Regions from separate parts of the Plantactinospora sp. CA-294935 genome, predicted to be linked through region 3. Evidence: riboswitches for the same ligand, from Rfam matches in the RefSeq annotation. Region 3 holds a riboswitch; each other region holds the start of a gene.

Region 1 (4,305 bases), 900 kb from region 3:
CGACCTGCGGTGCGGCCCGCAGGTTGCCGGCGAGCTGGTCCACCCGCGCCTGGTCGGTCACCGGCCGGGCCCGGCCGGCGACGTACGCCTCGTCGTCGCTGTCCTCGGGAGGGAACGAGTGCAGCGCGTAGCGCCCGTCCCGTTCGAGGTCGCGCCGCTTCGGAGAGTCGACGACGAAACAGAAGAGTCCCTCGTCGGTGATGACCGGGGACACCGGGTGCACGCGCGGCCCACCGTCGGCGCGCACGGTCGCCAGGTAGCCGAGACCCGGGCCGTACTGCTGGATGAGGACGCGGATCGCGTCGGCGAGTCGGGGCTCGTCAGAGGCGAATTCGGACCAGGATGCCATGGGTACATTCTATCGAACACATGTTCGATCACCTACCCCGATCCCACCCATCGGCGAGGTCGCGGCCCGTCGACTTCGCGCGACTCGCTAAGGTGATCCGGTGCTGCTCTCCGACCACGACCTAGTGATCGAGATCAAGGCGGGCACGCTCGCGCTTGAGCCGTTCGAGCCCGCGCTGGTGCAGCCGTCGAGCATCGACGTACGGCTGGACCGGCTCTTCCGGGTCTTCAACAACCACCTCTACACGCACATCGACCCGGCGGTGCAGCAGGACGACCTGACCTCGCTGGTCGACGTGCCGGACGGCGAACCGTTCGTGCTGCACCCGGGTGAGTTCGTGCTCGCCTCCACGCTGGAGGTGATCTCCCTCGGCGACCAGTTGGCGGGAAGACTCGAAGGGAAATCGAGTCTGGGCCGGCTCGGCCTGCTCACCCACTCGACCGCGGGCTTCATCGACCCCGGGTTCTCCGGCCACGTCACGCTGGAGCTGTCGAACGTGGCCAACCTGCCGATCCGGCTCTGGCCCGGGATGAAGATCGGCCAGCTCTGCATCTTCCGGCTCTCGTCGCCGTCCGCCCACCCGTACGGGTCGGCCGTCTACGGCTCGCGTTACCAGGGGCAGCGCGGCCCCACCCCGAGCCGCTCCTGGCAGAACTGGCGCACCTGGCCCACCCGCTGAGGCTGCCGGCGTCAGAAGCAGCGCGCCGGCACCAAACGGCCCGGACCGGGCCCGACGGGGAGCCGGGAAGGCGAACAGAACCGAATGGCAGAACCCCCGCCGCACCTGCGCGACGGGGGTTCTGCCATTGACTCGCTCCGGGATGCGTCAGCCGGGTCTACCGAAGCTGTGGATCTCGCCGTCGTCCATCCGCTTCATCTTGATCGGTTCGCCGGCCCGGGAGGCGTGCACGATCCAGCCGTCGCCGACGTACATGCCGACGTGGCTGAGGTCGGCATAGTAGAAGACCAGGTCACCGGGGCGTAGCGCGGAGCGGCTGATGCTGGCCGTCTGGCCGCGCTGCGCCCGGGCGTTGTGCGGCAGCGACACGCCGCCCTGGTTCCAGGCCGCCAGGGTCAGGCCGGAGCAGTCGTACGAGCCGGGGCCTTCGGCACCCCACTTGTACGGCTTGCCGATCTGGGCACAGGCGAACTTGACCGCCTTGCCGGCCGCACCTCCGGGGTAGGTGGCCGGGCAGGGTGCGGGCCGCAGCGGGCCGGCCGAGCCGTTCCCGTACGCCTGGATCCGCAGCTTCTGCAACCGCTCGACCTCGGCGTCGATCTCCTTCTTCTTCGCCGCCAGCTCTTTCTCGGTTTTGGTCAACTGGCTGACCAGCCGGTCCAGCGGAGCCTTCTGGGAGGCGTACTTGTCCTTGAGGTCGACGACCGCCTGCACCTCGCGCTGCTGCTGCCGCGCGAACTGGTCGAGCACCGAGAGCTGGCCGACCAGCGCGGTCGGCGACTTGGAGGTGAGCAGGGCGTTGACCGCCGATGCCTTGTCACCCTTGTACGCCTGCACCGCGAAGTCGCTCACCCGGTTCATCGCGGCGTCGATCTGCGACTGGAGCGGGGCGATCTTCTTCTGCAGGGCGGCGGCCTGCTTCTTCTTCGCGGCCAGGTCCTGCCGGGTGGCGTTGTGCTTCTCGACGACCGGCTCCAGCTTGCGCCAGGCGGTGTCGATCTGCTGCTCGATCTCGGCCACCGACGGTTCGGCGAGCGTCGGCGTCGTGCCGGTGAGCAACACCGCGGCGCTGGCCAGTGCGGTGAGCGCGATGGCGAGAATGGACCTTCGAGTGCGCGGTTTCGCGTTCCCGGCGTCGGTGGATGCCGACCGGAGGGATGGCGACCGCGACGGGGCAGGGGGAGCCACCGGGGTCCGTACTCCTTCTTCCGTAGCCCGCCTACCGGGTTAGCTGACGGGTTCGGGCGGGAAGATTGTCGCCCTACCGCGTGAGACGCGGATTCACCCCATGAAGCTCGGGTCCCCGGTTCGCTGAGTGTGACGATTCGGCGGTGTCGAGACGTCGCCGCCCGGCTAGGCGGCCTGCCGTCGGCTCGACGGTCCCCAACACTAGAGAAGGGTGTTATCCAAACGCAACCCCGTGATCTGAGTCGATTCGTTAGGTATCGGACCAGTCGCTGACGGTGGGAGCCACTGGGACACGCCGAACACGCTGCGTGTCGGTGAAAGTTTTCTGCATAGCGACGAGCTTCGCCGGCAGGTATTGACGGACACCGGTCCCGGGTGGAGGGTGATCTTCAGGCCCACCCCCGGCTCATGGAGGTTCGATGCTTCCCACCACACACCCGCTGAGCAGGAGAATCGCGATCGGGGCCGCGGTCGTCGGCGCCGCCGCGCTGCTGCCGGCCAGCCCCGCGCCAGCCACCGTCGCACTCCCCGAAACCCGGCAACAGGAGTACGCCGCCGCGGCGGCCGAGTTCGGCGTACCCGAGAGTGTGCTGCTCGGCGTCTCCTATCTGGAATCTCGCTGGGACACGAACGCCGGCACGCCGAGCACCAGCGGCGGGTACGGCCCGATGCACCTGACCGACGTCGCCGGGCTGGCCGCCGAGCCGGAACACCCGGAGCACGGCGAGGACCGGCGCGGTGACCCGGCCCGGCCCGCCCGACCGGCGACCGGACCCGCCGGCCCGCACGTCGACCGGACCGGCGACACACCGCCCGGCGGGCAGACCCTGGACGCCGCCGCCGCGTTGACCGGGGTCGACGAACACCTGCTCCGCGCCGAACCGGCGGCGAACATCCGGGGCGGGGCGGCGCTGCTGGCGTCGTACCAGCAGGCGCTGGCCGCGCCGACGGGCCCGGCCAGCGACCCGGCGACCTGGTACGGCGCGGTGGCCCGGTACGCCGGCAGCGACCGCGCGGACGCCGCGGCGGCCTTCGCCGACGAGGTCTACCGGACCCTCGCCGAGGGCGCCAGCCGGACCACGGACGACGGCCACCGGATCACCCTGCCCGGGAGGCCGGGGATGGTCCCGCAGCGCTCCTGGCTGGACCGACTCGGCCTGCCCGGCACGCCCCGTCCGGACGGGCTGGAGTGCCCGCGCGACATCTCCTGCGAGTGGATCCCGGCCCCCTACCAGGCGTTCGGGGACGGCGACTACGGCAACCACGACCTCTCCGACCGGCCGGGCCGGCAGAAGATCGAGTACATCGTCATCCACGACACCGAGGGCAGCTACGACACCACGCTGCGGCTGGTGCAGGACCCCACCTACGTGAGCTGGCAGTACACGCTCCGCTCGGCGGACGGGCACATCGCGCAGCACGTAAAGGGCAAGGACGTGGCCTGGCACGCCGGCAACTGGTACGTCAACGCCAAGGCGATCGGCCTCGAACACGAGGGCTTCGCCGCCCAGGGCACCTGGTACACCGAGGCGATGTACCGGACCTCGGCCAAACTCGTCCGCTACCTCGCCGACCGGTACGACATCCCGCTCGACCGCGACCACGTGATCGGGCACGACAACGTCCCCGGCATCCTGCCGGCGAACGTGCGCGGCATGCACTGGGACCCGGGCCCGTACTGGGACTGGTCGCACTACTTCGACCTGCTCAAGGCGCCGTTCCGGGGCATCGGCCTACCGGCCGCCGGCCTGGTCACCATCGACCCGGACTTCGCCACCAACCGGCCGGCCTTCACCGGCTGCGAGACCGCCGGGGTGCCGTGCCCGGCCCGGGGGTCGTCGTCGGTGATCCTGCGTACCGCGCCGGCCGCCGACGCGCCACTGGTGAACGACATCGCGCTGCGGCCGGACGGCACCCCGAACACCATGCACATCTCCGACCACGGTGCCCGGGCCTCGGCCGGGCAGACGTACGCGCTCGCCGGCCGGCAGGGCGACTGGACGGCGATCTGGTATCTCGGGCAGAAGGCGTGGTTCCACAACCCGAGGAGCAACCCGGCCGCGAAGTGGGCGCTCGGGCTGGTCGCGAC
Region 2 (4,305 bases), 1.4 Mb from region 3:
GTGCCTCAGGTGCCGTCGATCAGTTCATCGACAGGTGCACGTGGTTGGTGTGGTCGCTGGACGGGTCACCGTTGCCCCCGTTGTACGTCTTCCAACCACCGCTCGGCAGCCAGATCTGCTTGAACCAGATCACGTACAGCACGCCAAGTCGATCGGCGTTTCGCACGAAGTACGCCGCCAGGTTGTTGCCGTACGTCCGGTCGCCGCCGGTCGCCACCCCGCCGAACCCGTTCTTCTGGGCGGCGAAGTCGCAGGCCTGCCCCTTCGGATGCTCGCCGCTGCCGCCACTGCGGAAGCAGGAGACGAACCGGGTGAAGCCGGCCGCCTGGGCCTGCTTCAGCGCGTGCAGGGTGCGCGCGGTGATGCAGCCGCTGGTGGTCGGGTCGTCGAGACTGCACGACTCGTCCGGGAAGGAACCGTCGGCGTTGCGGGGTGCCGGTCGCGCCGACCCGCCGCCGCTGCCGCTGATCCCCGAGCCGGCGCCGCCGCTGTTGTTCGCCGCCGCCAGCGCCCGTTCGGCCTGCTTCTTGCGGGTCTCCATCACCTCGACCTGCTTGCGCTGCTCGCCGATCTCCTTGTCGAGCGCCGCCTTGGCCTGGGTCTCCTTGTCCAGGCTCTCCCGCAGCCCGCGCAGCTCCCGGCTCTCGTTCGCCGAGATGGTGTCGAGTGCGGCTGCCCGGTCCACCAGGCTGGTCGGAGAACCGCTGTTGAGCAGGGCGGAGACCTGCCCGAGCCGGCCGGTCCGGTACGCCATGTCGGCCATCTCGGCGACCCGTTCGCTCCGGCTCGCCACCTCGGTGCGCAGCGCGGCGAGCTGCTGGTTCAGATCCGTCTGCCGCTTGACGGAGTTGGCCAACCTGTTCTTGGCGGTCAGGTAGCCCTTGCTGGCGGCCTGAAGCTGCTCGCGCAGGCTGTCGGTGCCTCCGTCGATGTCGTCCCCGCCGGGTGCCGCGGCCAGCGTCCCGGGGGTCGCGTACTCCGGTGCCGCGGCGGCGGGTGCGCCGCCGAGTGCCGCGAGGACCATGCCCAGGGCGACGGCCACGGTCGTCGCGGCCTTCCGGGGCGGTCTCGTGGCTCTCTGCGCGGACGCCGGAGCCTGTCGGGTGGGTGCCAGGAACGGCATATGACAATGTCCTTCCGTCAGCCGCCGACCGGGTTAGCTGACGGGTTCGGGACGGAAGATCCCTACCGCTGGAGCGGATGCACCCCTGGTACGTGGTTCCCCGGCTCGCGCGTGCGATTAGGCGACGGTCTCCGCAGGCGCCGGAGGGCGCCGCCCGGCGGAAACCGGAGCCGAGCCTACCGGCAGTTGCCGCCCGGGGATACGTGGCGTTGCCGGAGTTAGATTCGCGATTCTCCTACTTCGCAAGGATGTATCCGGACAAAAACCTCAAGCGCCGGATCGAAACTTAAGATGCCGCTAACTATCGGTGAGCCTCGACGTCTCCTGAGGCGGAATTCCGACAGTTTCCGGCTGACTCCGCCGTGACGCAGCGTCGCGAACGGTCACCACTCGGTGGGCCCGCAGCCTCCGGGGGCGGTGTTCGGCTCGACCTGGAGGGTGGCGTGCGAGATGTGGAAGTCCTCGCGCAGCGCCGACCGGGCCGCGGCGAGTACGGTACCGACTTCCGCATCGCTGTCCAGCCTCAGGTGCGCCGAGGCCACCTCCATGCCGGAGGTGAGGGTCCAGACGTGCAGGTCGTGTACGTCGCAGACCCCGGGTACGCCGGCCAGCCGGGCGCGTACGGCGGCCACGTCGAGGTGCTCGGGCGCGGCCTGCACCAGGATGCGTACGGCGGTCCGGCCGAGCCGCCAGGTGCGGGGCAGGATGAACAGCCCGACCGCCAGGGCCACGATCGGATCGGCCCAGCGCCAGCCGGTCAGGATGATCACCACGGCGGCGAGGATCACGCCCGCCGAGTTGAGCAGGTCCCCGAGCACTTCGAGGTAGGCGCCGCGCAGGTTGATGCTCTCCCGCGCCCCGGCCCGGAGCAGGCCGAACGCGGCCGCGTTGGCTAGCAGGCCGAGCGTGGCCACCAGCAGCATCGGGCCGGCCGCGACCCGGGGCGGGTCGTCGAACCGGCGTACCGCCTCGACCAGCACGTAGAGCGCCACCCCGAACAGCAGTACCGCGTTGGCCAGCGCGGCCAGCACCTCCAGGCGGTAGAGCCCGAAGGTCCGCTGCGGGTCGCCGGCCGCCCGCCGGGCCGCCGTGATCGCGGCCAGCGCCATCCCGATCCCGAGCACGTCGGTGAACATGTGCCCGGCGTCGGAGAGCAGCGCGAGCGAGCCGGTGACCAGCGCGGCGACCGTCTCGACCACCATCAGGACGGCGAGCAGCCCGAAGGCGGCCCAGAGCCGTCCCCGGTGCCGTTCCGCCGCCCGGGTCAACCGCCCCCCGTGGTCGTGCCCGGCCCCCAACACCCCCTCCTTCCGGCCCGATCGCCCCCGCCGTCGATACTGCCGGCCGGCCGGCGGCGGGAACCCGTCCTGTGCGGAATCGGTGCCCCCGTCCTACTGGAGAACGACGGTGTCCCCGTCCCTACCGGAGAACGGCGCTGACCCCGTCCTACCGGAGAACGACGGTGTCCCCGTCCCTACCGGAGAACGACGCTGACCCGTCCTACTGGAGAACGACGGGCGGGCGTGCCCGGCTCACCCGTCCGTGCCCGGCTCACCCGTCGTCGCCGAGGGTGGCGACGATCGGGGCCCGGGCAGCCCGGCGGGCCGGCAGCAGGCTGGCCAGCACCGCCGCCGAGGCGGCCAGCGCGGCGCAGAGGGCGAGCTGCCCTACGGGTACGGCCGGCAGCCCGTGCCCGTAGCTGCTGATCAGACCCATCGCCGCCGTCCAGCCGAGGCCGAGCCCGAGGGCGATCCCGGACAGTGCCCCGACCGCACCGGCCAGGGCCGCCTCGGTCAGCAGCATGGTCGCCAGTTGCCGGCGGGACAGGCCCAGCGCCCGGACCGTCGCCGACTCCCGGCGGCGTTCGACGACCGAGAGCGCGAGCGTGTTGCCGATGCCCAGCACGGCGATCAGCACCGACATGCCGAGCAGGGCCGCGAAGATCCCCAGCAACTCGTCGAGGGTGCGGGACAGCGCGTCGGCCTGGTCGGCGAGACCGCGTACCCGGACCGCCGGCTGGTCGGCCAGGGCCGCGTCCAGCGCCTGCCGGCCGGCCGCCGTCGACACCCCCGGGGCGAGGTCGACCAGCAGCCGGTCCGGCTCCCCGGGGCCGTACGCGCCGACGAACGACGCCCAGGGGACCAGGGCGGCACCGTCGACCGGGCTGTCGTCGTAGACCGCCACCACGGTCAGCGGCCCCGGTGGACCGAGGCCGAGCGCGATCCGGTCGCCGACCCCGATGCCCCGTTCGGCGGCGAGTTGCCGGCTCACCGCCACCGTGCCCGGGGCCAGCCCGGCCAGGCTGCCGGCGGTCACCTCGGGGCGGATCGGTCCGTGCAGCCGCTCGGGCGGCACCGCCCAGACCCGGATCCGGTCGTCCAGGGGCGAGTTGGCCAGGCGTACCTCGGCGACGGTGCCGAACGCCGGATCGGGACGGAGTCGCTGCGCCATCCCGGGCGGCAGCGGGCCACGTACCGCCACCGGCGAGCCGTCGGTGCGGACGCGGTCGAGTACGAAGTCCACCGGGAAGTTCTCGGCCAACTCCCGCCCGGCCTGCTCCCGGGCGGTCGCCAGCAGCACGCTGAACATCGCCATCAGGGCCACCCCGATGGTCAGCGCGGTGCTGGTCGCCGCCGCCCGCCGGGGATTGCGTCGGGCGTTCGCCACGGCCAGCCGTACCACCGGACCGAAGACCCGGGCCGGCAGCCAGCCGACCAGCCGGACCGCCCGGGGGACCAGCAGCGGGGCCGCCACCACCGCGCCGAGGAAGGCGACCATGCCGCCGCCGAGCACCAGCGGCAGTCCGGGAAAGGCCAGCGGCAGCCCGACCAGTACGGCCAGTCCGCCGACCCCGGCCAGGCCGAGCGCGACCGCGATTCGGGTACGGCGGCGCCGGCCGCCGCCGGCCTCGACGGCGTCCCGGGACCGCAGCGCGGCCAGCGGCGCCACCCGGCTCGCCTCCACCGCCGGCACCAGCGCGGCCAGCACCGTGACCAGGGTGCCGAAGCCGAGCGCGACCAGCACGGTCGGCCAGCGCACCACCGGGGCGTGCAGCGGGATGTCCGAGGCGACCAGCTCACGACCCCGGATCAGCCCGTACCCGACGAGCAGGCTGGCCAGCAGCCCGCCGACCGAGGCGAGCAGGCCGAGGATGCCCGCCTCCAGGAGTACGGCGCCGCGCA
Region 3 (4,305 bases):
GCTCCCCGGCCGGGCGTACGGTGCGGATCTGCTCGACCCGCCTGGTCTCGTTCACCCAGCGCTCGGTGGCGGCGATCGAATACCGGGTGGAGCCGGTCGACGGCCCGATGCGGCTGATCATCCAGTCCGAACTGGTCGCCAACGAGCAGTTGCCGGCGCAGAGCCGGGATCCCCGGGTGGCGGCGGTGCTGGAGTCGCCGTTGCAGTCCGAGGAGCAGTTGGTGCACGGCGACGGGGCGCTGCTGATCCATCGCACCAAGGCGAGCGGGCTGCGGGTGGCCGTCTCGATGAGCCACGAGGTGCACGGACCGGAACGCAAGCTGGTCGGCACCGAGGCGTACGAGGACTGGGCCCGGACAACCGTCACCTCGGTGATCAAGCCGGGTGAGGAGCTCCGGCTGGTCAAGTTCGTCGCGTACGGCTGGTCGAGCCGCCGGTCCCGCCCGGCGCTGCGCGACCAGGTGGCGGCGGCGCTGGCCGGCGCGAAGTTCTCCGGCTGGGACGGGCTCTGCACCGAGCAGCGCGGCTATCTCGACACCTTCTGGGACGACTCCGACGTGCGGGTCGAGGGCGACCCGGAGGTGCAGCAGGCGGTCCGGTTCGGACTCTTCCACGTGCTTCAGGCCGGCGCCCGGGCCGAACTGCGGCCGATCGCCGCCAAGGGGCTGACCGGGCCGGGCTACGACGGGCACGCGTTCTGGGACACCGAGACCTTCGTGCTGCCGGTGCTGACCTACGCCCTGCCGTCGGCGGTCGCCTCCGCGCTGCGCTGGCGGCACTCCACCCTGCACCTGGCCCAGGAGCGGGCCCGGACGCTGGGGCTGCGCGGCGCCGCGTTCCCGTGGCGGACCATCCGGGGCCAGGAGACCTCGGCGTACTGGCCGGCCGGCACCGCCGGGTTCCACATCGCGGCCGACATCGCCGACGCGGTACGCCGGTACGTGCAGGCGACCGAGGACGAGCAGTTCGAACGCGAGGTCGGGCTGGAACTGCTGGTGGAGACGGCCCGACTCTGGCGCTCGCTCGGGCACCACGACCGGGACGGCCGGTTCCACCTGGACGGGGTGACCGGGCCGGACGAGTACACGGCGGTGAAGAACGACAACGTCTACACCAACCTGATGGCCCAGCGGAACCTGCTGGCCGCCGCCGACGCCGCCGCCCGGCACGGCGAGGAGGCCTGGAAGCTGGGCGTCGACGACGAGGAGACGGCCGCCTGGCGGGACGCCGCGCACGACATGCACATCCCGTACGACCCGGAGCTGGGCGTGCACCCGCAGGTGGAGGGCTTCACCCGCCACCAGGAGTGGGACTTCGCGAACACGCCGCCGGAGCAGTACCCGCTGCTGCTCAACTATCCCTACTTCGACCTGTACCGGAAGCAGGTGATCAAGCAGGCCGACCTGGTGCTGGCGATGCACTGGCGCGGCGACGCGTTCAGCGACGAGGAGAAGGCGGCCAACTTCGCCTACTACGAGCGGCGTACCGTCCGCGACTCGTCGCTGTCGGCCTGCACCCAGGCGGTGCTGGCCGCCGAGACCGGGCACCTCGAACTCGCGCACGACTATCTGGGCGAGGCGGCCCTGATGGACCTGCACGACCTCAACCAGAACACCCGGGACGGCGTGCACGTCGCCTCGCTGGCCGGGGCCTGGATCGCCCTGGTGGCCGGGTTCGGCGGGATGCGCGACCACACCGCGACGCTCTCCTTCACACCCCGGCTGCCGAGCCGGATCGACCGGTTGGAGTTCTCGCTCCGCTACCGGGGCGTGCACCTGCGGGTCGACGTCCGGCCGCGCGAGGCGACGTACGCGCTGCGCGACGGCGAGCCGGACGACGCACTGGAGCTGCTGCACCATGGCGAGAAGGTCCGGATCACCTGCCTGGAGTCGGTGACCCGGCCGATCCCGCCGGCCCGCCCGACGGGTCCGCAACCGGCCCAGCCGGCCGGCCGGGCCCCCGCCCGCCGTGCCCCCGAAGGCGAGCCCACCTGACCACCGGGCCGGAAACCGGAGATCTTGACGACTTCTTGCCGCCCCCACCGCAAGAAGTCGTCAAGATCTGATCGGCACCCCTAGACCAGTGACAGGTGTACGTGGTTGGTGTGGTCGCTCGACGGGTCGCCGTGTGCACCGCTGTACGACTTCCACCCGGTCGTCGGCAACCAGATCTGCCGGTACCAGATCACGTACAGCACGCCGATCCGGTCGGCGTTGCGGACGAAGAACGCGGCGAGGTTGTTGCCGTAGGTCCGGTTGGCGCCCGTGGCGGCACCCCGGAAGCCGCCCGCCTCGGCGGAGAAGTCGCAGGCCCGCCCCTTCGGGTGCTCGTAGGGGCCGCCGGAGCGGTAGCACCCGGTGAACCGGGTGAAGCCGGCCCGGCGCGCCTCGTTGAAGGCGTGCAGGGTGCGCGGCGTGACGCAGCCCGTGGTGGTCGGGTCGGGCCGGCTGCACGACTGCGGCGGCCAGGAGCCGTCGGCAGCGCGTGGCGCGGGCCGGGCCACCGGTGACCTGGCGTTGACGAAGCCTCCGGTGGATGCGCCGCCGACCTGGGCCAGCGCCCGCTCGGCGGCCTGCTTCTGCCGCAGCATGATGGCGAGCTGCCGGCGCTCCTCGATCACCTCGGCGTCCAGCGCCTGTTTCGCCCGGGTGGCCCGCTCCCGGGCCTGCCCCAGCGCGCGTAGCGCGTCGTTGTCCCGCAGGGCCACCACCTCCAGGCCGCGGGCGCGCTCCAGGAGTTCCTCCGCCGAGCCGCTGTGCAGCAGTACCAGCACCGGGCCGATCCGGCCGGTCTGGTACGCCGTCCGGGCCACCTGCTCCACCCGGGGGCGCAGCTCGGCGATCCGTCCCTCCACCCGGCGTAGCTCGGCGGCGATCTTCGCCTGCCGAGCCTGGGTGTTAACCAGCGCGTTCTTGGCCTGTAGGTAACCTCGGCCGGTCGATTCGAGTACGTCGCGCAGGAGCGGCGTGTCGCCTTCGTCGCCGAGAACGGCGGGGCTGTTCGCCTCCGCCACGCCGGGCCGGAGCGCTGCGCCGGCGAGCGCGCCGAACGTGGCGAGCAGGGCCAGGGCCAGCGGTAACCGCCGACGTGTGGATCCCGTCATGCATGTCCCTCCGTCGCCCGCCTACCGAGTTAGCTGACGGGTTCGGGACGGAACAAGCCCCTACCGCGGTTGCGGACTCACCCCACCTACCTGGGTCCCCGGCTCACCTCGTTGGTGATTCGGCGGCGGTCACGCCGGCGCGGAGGGGTGCGCCACCGGGCGAAACCGGGGTCAGCCTACCGGACCAACCGGGCCGACCTCGGGAATTCCGGGATGATCCGCCGTGGAAAATTCACCCGGCTACCGATCATGAGTCGCGCCGGTACGACCTCGACCTAGCGGTCGCGCGGATCCTCCGAGTACCGCTCGCCGCTGGACGGCATGCCCACGGCGTCACGCGGCGGCGTGCGGCGCGGATCGTCGAGCGACCTCGCCTTGGCCGCCTCGTCCGCCCATTCGCTCCGGTCGGGATTCTGCTGCCCCGGCTCGTCGGTGCGGGCCGGGCCGGACTTCGCCTTGCCGGATTTCTGGCGGGCCATAACGTCCCTCACGTTCGTCTGCCGGTCGGCACGTCGGCCGTCCCGGTGCCTGGTCGGACGTTCCGGCCTTCCCCGACTGCGCACCGGCAAACCCGGGCGCCGGTCGGCTGGCGGCGTGTGGTTGAGCCCGGCGCCGCCGGGTAAGACCGACAGGACGGCGGTCGGCGTCACACCCGCGACTCTCCGCCGGGAAGAGGCATGGGAGGCAGTCGAATGGACACCCGGACCACCGAGACCACGATTCCGGCCGGAGACGTACGACTGACCGGCGACCTGGTCGTCCCCGCCGACGCACGCGGGATCGTCCTGTTCGCACACGGCAGCGGCAGTTCCCGGCACAGCCCGCGCAACCGGATGGTGGCCGAGGCGCTGAACCGCCATGCCCTGGCCACCGTGCTGGTCGACCTGCTGACCCGGGACGAGGAGGCGCTCGACGACCGGACCGGGGAGTTGCGCTTCGACATCGGCCTGCTCACCGGCCGGCTCGTCGGCATCGTCGACTGGCTGGCGACCGGCGAACCGGCTGGGCGGCTCCCGATCGGACTCTTCGGGGCCAGCACCGGCGCCGCCGCCGCGCTCTCGGCCGCCGCGCAGCGCCCCGACCGGGTGTACGCGGTCGTCTCCCGCGGCGGTCGCCCGGACCTGGCCGGCGCCGACCTGCCCCGGGTACGCGCCGGGACGCTGCTGCTGGTCGGCGGGCTCGACGACGAGGTGCTGCGACTC

What was found. Region 3 has a riboswitch for cyclic di-AMP ahead of ACQEVC_RS12300 (coiled-coil domain-containing protein). Riboswitches for the same ligand answer to the same signal wherever they lie in the genome.
Region 1: linked by a shared signal. The riboswitch ahead of ACQEVC_RS08325 (NlpC/P60 family protein) and the one ahead of ACQEVC_RS12300 (coiled-coil domain-containing protein) in region 3 are both predicted to bind cyclic di-AMP.
Region 2: linked by a shared signal. The riboswitch ahead of ACQEVC_RS18550 (coiled-coil domain-containing protein) and the one ahead of ACQEVC_RS12300 (coiled-coil domain-containing protein) in region 3 are both predicted to bind cyclic di-AMP.

The regions. Positions count from the first base shown of each region.
Region 1 is NZ_JBNJMU010000001.1:1,845,461-1,849,765, forward strand. It holds gene ACQEVC_RS08315 (pyridoxamine 5'-phosphate oxidase family protein) at 1-349, opposite strand, end outside; gene dcd (dCTP deaminase) at 450-1,028, shown strand; gene ACQEVC_RS08325 (NlpC/P60 family protein) at 1,176-2,216, opposite strand; cyclic di-AMP (ydaO/yuaA leader) riboswitch at 2,229-2,369, opposite strand; gene ACQEVC_RS08330 (N-acetylmuramoyl-L-alanine amidase) at 2,636-4,305, shown strand, end outside.
Region 2 is NZ_JBNJMU010000001.1:4,144,408-4,148,712, forward strand. It holds gene ACQEVC_RS18550 (coiled-coil domain-containing protein) at 20-1,123, opposite strand; cyclic di-AMP (ydaO/yuaA leader) riboswitch at 1,130-1,257, opposite strand; gene ACQEVC_RS18555 (cation diffusion facilitator family transporter) at 1,507-2,421, opposite strand; gene ACQEVC_RS18560 (ABC transporter permease) at 2,675-4,305, opposite strand, start outside.
Region 3 is NZ_JBNJMU010000001.1:2,741,334-2,745,638, forward strand. It holds gene ACQEVC_RS12295 (glycoside hydrolase family 65 protein) at 1-1,994, shown strand, start outside; gene ACQEVC_RS12300 (coiled-coil domain-containing protein) at 2,075-3,103, opposite strand; cyclic di-AMP (ydaO/yuaA leader) riboswitch at 3,107-3,238, opposite strand; gene ACQEVC_RS12305 (hypothetical protein) at 3,379-3,582, opposite strand; gene ACQEVC_RS12310 (dienelactone hydrolase family protein) at 3,796-4,305, shown strand, end outside.